2 regions of the Paenibacillus sp. OAE614 genome follow, and region 1 is predicted to be linked to the other one. Evidence: riboswitches for the same ligand, from Rfam matches in the RefSeq annotation. Region 1 holds a riboswitch; the other holds the start of a gene.
The links. A riboswitch is a leader RNA that binds a small molecule or an ion and turns the genes downstream of it on or off. The one in region 1 is predicted to bind FMN.
Positions count from the first base shown of each region.

Region 2: linked by a shared signal. The riboswitch ahead of ABIE48_RS24550 (DMT family transporter) and the one ahead of ribD (bifunctional diaminohydroxyphosphoribosylaminopyrimidine deaminase/5-amino-6-(5-phosphoribosylamino)uracil reductase RibD) in region 1 are both predicted to bind FMN.

Region 1 covers NZ_JBEPOD010000001.1:4,376,279-4,379,682, forward strand. Annotated here, with positions in the region: gene ABIE48_RS20125 (riboflavin synthase) at 1-279, opposite strand, end outside; gene ribD (bifunctional diaminohydroxyphosphoribosylaminopyrimidine deaminase/5-amino-6-(5-phosphoribosylamino)uracil reductase RibD) at 381-1,490, opposite strand; FMN riboswitch at 1,904-2,075, opposite strand; gene ABIE48_RS20135 (peptidylprolyl isomerase) at 2,259-2,690, opposite strand; gene lysA (diaminopimelate decarboxylase) at 2,915-3,404, opposite strand, start outside.
Region 2 covers NZ_JBEPOD010000001.1:5,312,556-5,315,959, forward strand. Annotated here, with positions in the region: gene ABIE48_RS24545 (ABC transporter substrate-binding protein) at 1-242, opposite strand, end outside; gene ABIE48_RS24550 (DMT family transporter) at 688-1,644, opposite strand; FMN riboswitch at 1,772-1,933, opposite strand; gene ABIE48_RS24555 (S-layer homology domain-containing protein) at 2,161-3,267, opposite strand.

The sequences.
Region 1 (3,404 bases):
GAAGCGGGCACCCACCTGCATGGCGCGCTCCAAATTCACCCGGCTTCCGGCCCCCAGCGATTTCAAGTTGGAGTGGCGGTACGTTTGCGGCATGACGTCCACCGCGAACGAACGGGCTCCAATCTCGACAGCCGTGAGGCAGACGCCATTGACCGAGACGCTGTCCCCGATTTTGAGATCGCCCATAATCCGGGAGGCCTCGATATGGAGGATCATCGCTTCCCCTTTGCTGGAGACGCCCCGCATGACGCCGACCTCTTCAACCAAACCGGTAAACATCGCAATCGCTCCTTTCTGTCCTGTAAAGAAGTATTTCATACGATTCATATCGTTAACCGTGTGCAGCCTTAAAAAGTTAAGTATCGTTTTTCCGGATCAGGTCATGCCGGCCAAACCGGCTTTCCGCTGATGCAGACGTTGTCCCCGAGCACTTCGGTCTCTACGTCTTCTAGCCGGACGGCGTCCGCTATCTTGTCGGCGCCTCGCAGCGAGAAGTTGACAGGAGCCGCCGGACCTCCAACGATTTTCGGCGCGAAATAGAGCACGACCCGGTCGATCAGTCGGGCCTCCAGCATGGCACCGTTCAGCCGGCCGCCGCCTTCCACCAGAATCGAGCCGATCTCACGTTTGCCCAGCTCCTGCATCGCCAGGAGAAGATCGACCTGCGGGCCCGATCCGCAGCGGATCGTTTCTACGCCGATCTTCTTAAGGGCTTCCTCCTTATCCAAATCGGCGCGTTCCGTCGTCAAAATGACGGTCGGCGCTGCTCCATCCTGAATCACCTTCGACTCAAGCGGAATCCGCAGCAAGGAATCGACGATGATCCGTACAGGATTCAGACCGATGGCGCCCTGCAGCCGGGTGGTCAGCTGCGGATTGTCCGCGATCACCGTATTTACGCCAACCATAATCCCTTGATGACGGTGGCGGAGCGTATGAACCTGCTCCCGGGCCGCTTCGTTCGTGATCCATTTACTGTCTCCCGATTCGGCCGCGATGCGCCCGTCCAGCGTGCTTGCTGTCTTGACCGTCACATAGGGCAGCCCGGTCGTGATGTACTTGATAAACTTTTCATTCAAGCGGCGGGACCTCTCACCGAGCAGCCCGACTTCCACCTCAATCCCGCTGCGGCGGAGCAACTTGATTCCTCTCCCCGCCACCTGGGGGTTGGGATCTTCGCAGGCCACGACGACCCGCTTCACCTTCTCGCGTATGAGGCGTTCGCTGCAGGGCGGCGTTTTTCCGTAATGGCTGCAGGGCTCCAGCGTTACATAAACCGTACTTCCTTCCGCACGTTCACCCGCCATATTCAGCGCATGTACTTCCGCATGGGCGGTTCCCCGCTGCAAATGCGTGCCAAGCCCAACCATAGCCCCGTCTTTAACGACGACGCAGCCGACAACCGGATTGATCCCGGTCTGACCCTGTGCCCGCTCCGCCATATCGAGCGCAAGTCCCATATAAAATTCATCGTTGATGATGCCGTCCATTCATCTCCCCCCTTGTTCGTAATCGGGACATCCCCTCAATGCTAAGTCTCGGCTTCGGGCGCTTTGCGGATACTTCGCATGTTGGAATTTCCATGGTAAATCACCTTACCATGCGCAGCTTTGGATCCGCGCCGTTTAAACCGGCACTTAGCGGGGACCCCCAGGTCTTTGTAAAAAAGCAAAAAGCCCCGGGATGGCTTAAACCATCCTCGGGGCTGTGAGAGACAAGTCAGATACACTCCAATAAGGCTGCAGAATCCCAAAAATCAGGATCAGCCAAATAAGTCATCGGTAGCGTAAAGTCATCAGTAAACAGAAGCCGTCCCTTCAGGGACAACCTTCTACTATGTGAAAACAACCACGTACACGTGACATCTTATTGGACAGCTGCACTCCAACTGAAGTGCACGCTTTCTCTCCTTCTCCCATCCAGACTATACTGTCGGTCCCGGATTTGCACCAGGTCCACCGTACGCTAAGCGTCAAACGAAGCGTCCGGGTCACGGACTGAGACGGGCGCCAGAACTGATCGGCTGCCGCGTCATCACCGCCGGTAGGGAATTTCACCCTGCCCCGAAGGATATAACCAATATCAATATGCAATTGCAGATGGAATGGCTGCCTAGTGGAAGCCCCATCTATACTAGGAAATGTTAACACTGCCTCTGCAAAAAATCAATACGCCTCTTTTCCCGGACCTGAACAAAAAGCCGCTTGTCCCTTTTTGAAACAGGGAAAGCGGCTGATAAAACGTGCGCGACTCGCAGATTAAGCTTCGTATACTTCGACCGTCTTCATCACGTCGCGGCCTTGGAACGCGTCGACGTATTCCATGCCCTTCGTCACTTTGCCGAATACGGTATGCTGCCCGTCGAGATGCGGCTGCGGCTGGTAGCAGATATAGAACTGGCTTCCGCCGGTGTTGCGGCCGGCATGTGCCATCGCCAGCGATCCGCGCTCGTGTTTGTTCGGGTTGATCTCGCAGTTGATCGTGTAGCCAGGGCCACCGGTACCGGTGCCGTTCGGGCATCCGCCCTGCGCAACGAATCCCGGAATGACGCGGTGGAACACCAGACCGTTGTAGAAACCTGAGTTTGCCAGTTTCTCAAAGTTCGCCACCGTGTTCGGAGCGTCTTTTTCAAACAGATCGAGCAGCACTTCGCCGCCGTTTTCAAGAGTGATTTTTGCTTGCTTGGCCATTATGTCAATGACTCCTTTCATGTCTTTCCTGAGTGTTAACAGACATCTTCTAGTTTACTATGAAATCCCGGGCGAAGCAAAATAATTCCGCATTTCTAAACGTTCTATAAACGCGCAAAAGGACCCCTCTGCATTCCCCAATACAGAGATGATCCTTTATACTGCGCACCAATTCATTTACCAGAGGCGCTAGCGAACAGCGCCTGCCCCCTTAATGCATCTCCTTACTTAAGCACAGCCTGCTTTGCGATCCGCTCAGGAATGACATCGTGGCCGATGATATCCTGAAGGCTCTCGCGGCGAACGACCAGGTCGCTTTGACCTTGGTTCACGAACACGACCGCCGGTTTGCGGATCCGGTTGTAGTTGCTCGCCATCGAATAGTTGTAGGCCCCTGTGCAGGAAACCGCGAGCAGGTCACCGTTATTGACTTTCGGAAGCTCTGCATCCCAAATCAGCATATCGCCGCTCTCGCAGCATTTGCCGGCTATGGACACGGTTTCTTCCGGCTTGTCGTTGGCACGGTTGGCCAGCATGGCCTCATACTTCGACTCGTACAGCGCCGGGCGCGGGTTGTCCGTCATGCCGCCATCCACGGCCACATACTTGCGCACACCCGGAATATCCTTGCTGGTGCCGACGGTGTACAAGGTTGTCCCCGCATCGCCCACGATGCTGCGGCCCGGTTCCACCCAAATTTCCGGCAGCTCGCTT
Region 2 (3,404 bases), 940 kb from region 1:
AGGGTTTCATTTCTCGGCGTTTCTTTGGCGTCTCCGCTCGTTGCCGGCTGGTTCGCCGCGGGCTCGGTCGTCGAGGGCTCCGTTGCTTTTTCTCCCTGATCAGCCGGCTTGGTTTCCCCTTGCGCCGGCGGCGTTGTCGTTCCCGTTGCGGAAGGCGGCTGCACGGTCTGGCAGCCCGCGATCATCACGGTCGCCGCCACGAAAAGGGCCATGAGCGGCTTGGAAGCTAATTTCAGCTTCATGTAAACTCCCCCATTTCCTCCAATTCACATCTACATAAATTGAACTAAGACAGGGACAGCACTTCGCCTTTAGCTCATTTTATATACATGCAAGCGTGATGCAGATTTCACGTCTTCAGATCGGAAGGTTCGTGCCCCATGGTCCGAAGAAACCAAACCTCTTCATTCCGAGGAAACCGCATACCCTTCACGAAAAAGTACGGCGCGGGCTGACGGACTCATGCGGCTAAAACGTGTTCTGCAAGCGCTTTCCGTAAAATGTATGAGGGATCGCTTGGAAATGATGACTGATTTATTTTTTAAATGTGCTGAAAAAAAGTTACTGAAATCCTTCGCACGGTTTGCCCTTCCCTTCCAAACAAAAAACGGCCCCTGCCACCAGCAGGAACCGCTTTTCAAACCTATATGAAATTGCGTCTTTAAATCCTGGACTGGCTTGTAAGCTTTAAGCCGCGCTCTTGCGGGAAATTGCGAACAGCGCCGCCCAGATCAGGATAAATCCGACCGCTTGTGTTGGCGTCACGACCTGATGAAATACGATCCAGTTGATCAGCACGCTCACCATCGGGAAGCTCAGTTCCGCCAGCGTCGCCACCGATGCTTTCGTCGTCGTCAGCCCTTTATAGTACACCATCAAGCTGAACAGTCCCGGCAGAAGCGCCTGCCCCAGCATGTTGATCGACACTGCAGCCAGCGTTCCCCCGTCGGTATGCACCTGCCAAGGATCTCCCTGATTGATGGTAATCCCGATCAGCAAAGGCAGCGCCAAGATGAAACGCAGCGAAGTCACCGTCTCATACTCCATTTTTCCGACCATCAAACGACCCATGACCGTGGAACCGCCCCACAGTGCCGCGGCACCCAGCGAGAACAAGCTGCCGACCTTGACGAAATCATTTACATGCCCGAACGGAAACGTGAAGCCGAAGGTCAACAAATACGTTCCGGCCAGCGCCACGATGAACAGCCAGGTGAAATGCTTCGGAAGCTTCTCACGCAGCAGCAGTTTGGCCATAAGAATGGCGAAGATCGGCTGCAGCTTCTGCAGCAGAACGACTGCGTTCAAGTTCCCGGAAGACAGACCCTGCGTAAACAGGATGGTTGCAATCGCTGAGCCGCCCCACGACAGGAAGAGCAGCGCGCCGATATGGCGCAGTTTCAGGCCTTTCAACTCGCTCCGATGTTTCCACAGCATCGGTGCGACGAACAGCACCAGCAAAATATGCTCGATGAGCACGATCTGCGTTGCCGTCATATGTTCTTTGAGCAAAATGATCCGGAACAGCGGATCCGCTCCCCACAATGCTGCACCCAGCACGACCAGCCAAAAGCCGGATTTGCTGCGTTCGGCCTTCCCGCTTACCGCGGGCCGGACCTTGATATTGCTGCTTACATTTTCCATACTCCAGTTCCCCTATCCCTGAATACGGAGTCAACATTGGAAAACCCCCGAGATCGACATCAATCGACACATCGGGGGTTGATCAAATAAGCTTGCGGAAATGTCAAAATTTCGCACATGCCTATTCTTTGATCTTCTCCCATCCGGACTTTACCGTCGGCCCTGGATTTCCACCAGGTCAGTCGCCGCCTTATTGCTAAAGCTGCGAGTCGCGGGCTTGACGCCGTCTTCACCACAAGAAGAGACGCTCACCGCCGGTCAGGAATTTCACCTTACCCCGAAGATCCATATTCATTTATTTTTATTTTTTTCATGCAACTTACATTGTTTTCATCATTATAGCATAAATGTATCCAAAAGTGTTTCAGTTTTTTAATAGCTTTTTATTTCCATGGATTAAAAATTTGGATATGGGGCTGGAAATGGACATTTTTCGGTATATCCGAGCCATTTAAAATGACAGACGGCAGGCATTGATGAGCCTGCAGCAAGCACTGAACGGACTCGCGGCAGCACTTATCGCTGCTCAAGCACCGACAGGATCACGGCAACCGCTTCAGCCCGCGTTGCGTGCGCGTTCGGGGCGAACAGGCTGCCCGCTCTTCCATGCATGACTCCTTTCTCCACCGCTGATGCGATATACGGCTTGGCCCAGGCCGGAATTTGACCGCGGTCGGCAAAATTCAAACTTCCCGCACCGCCCGGTGTTCCGGTACCGAACGCCCTGACGGTCATCGCCGCCATTTCGGCCCGGGTAATGAGCCGGCTTGGCCCAAACGTGCCGTCGGCATAACCGTTCATGATGCCGCGCGACACGGCATCCTGAACAGAGGCCAGCGCCCAGGCCGGAATTTTCTTCGCGTCGGAAAAAGCCAGCGCCTGCGAGCCGGCCGTCTGACCCATCGAGACCGCACGCATCATCATGCTGGCGAACTCTGCCCGGGTCACTTCCTTGCCCGGCTGAAACGTGCCGTCGGGATATCCGCTGACCCATCCCTGCTGGACCGCATTCAGAATTGGCTGCTCCGCCCAGTGGCCGCGGATATCCCGGAAAGAGCCCGGCGTTCCTTCCGCTTTGCCCGGCCGGACCGTGATTTCCGGCTTGACGGACATCTCGGATGAGCGGAGAGCGGAATCCACCAATTTGGCGCTCTCCACGGCCACTCGGGACGTAGCCGCCTGCAGCGCCGTAAACTCAATGACGGCGAGCTGAAGCTTGCCGCTGTCTCCGGCTGTTTTTCCTACTTTGGTGTGGGCCAGACGGATTTCGTTGTTTTTGACAATCGGTTCGACCGAAAAGCCGGATGTCCCCGAGGAAGCGGTGCGGAAAGCCAGCTTCGCCGGGTCAAAGCTGAGCGTCAGCTCATACGCATACAAGTCCTTCAGCTGCTCGCAGGTCACCGTGACCGTCACCTTGGAGCCATTGGAAGTTGCCCCCAGTGACAAGGAAGGGACCTCTGCAGCGGCGGCGGTTCCTGCAGCAGCCATGGTCGTGACAACCGGGGAGCTGCCAGCCATTCGTACTTCGGAAACTGCAGCGTTTGCGGGGTTTCCTGATCCGATGAGTCCGACACAAATGGCTACAGCCCATGCGGCATAGCGGGTAGATTGTTTTCGTGGCATACGTCCAGCCCTCTTTCCATGAATTGAAAATCGCAGGAGCAGCCTGCACCGCTCCTGCGATTGTATCCTTTTCTAAGCAGTTGATTTCTAATGCTGCTTACGACCATATCCATTGGATGATATCCATCCCGATACGG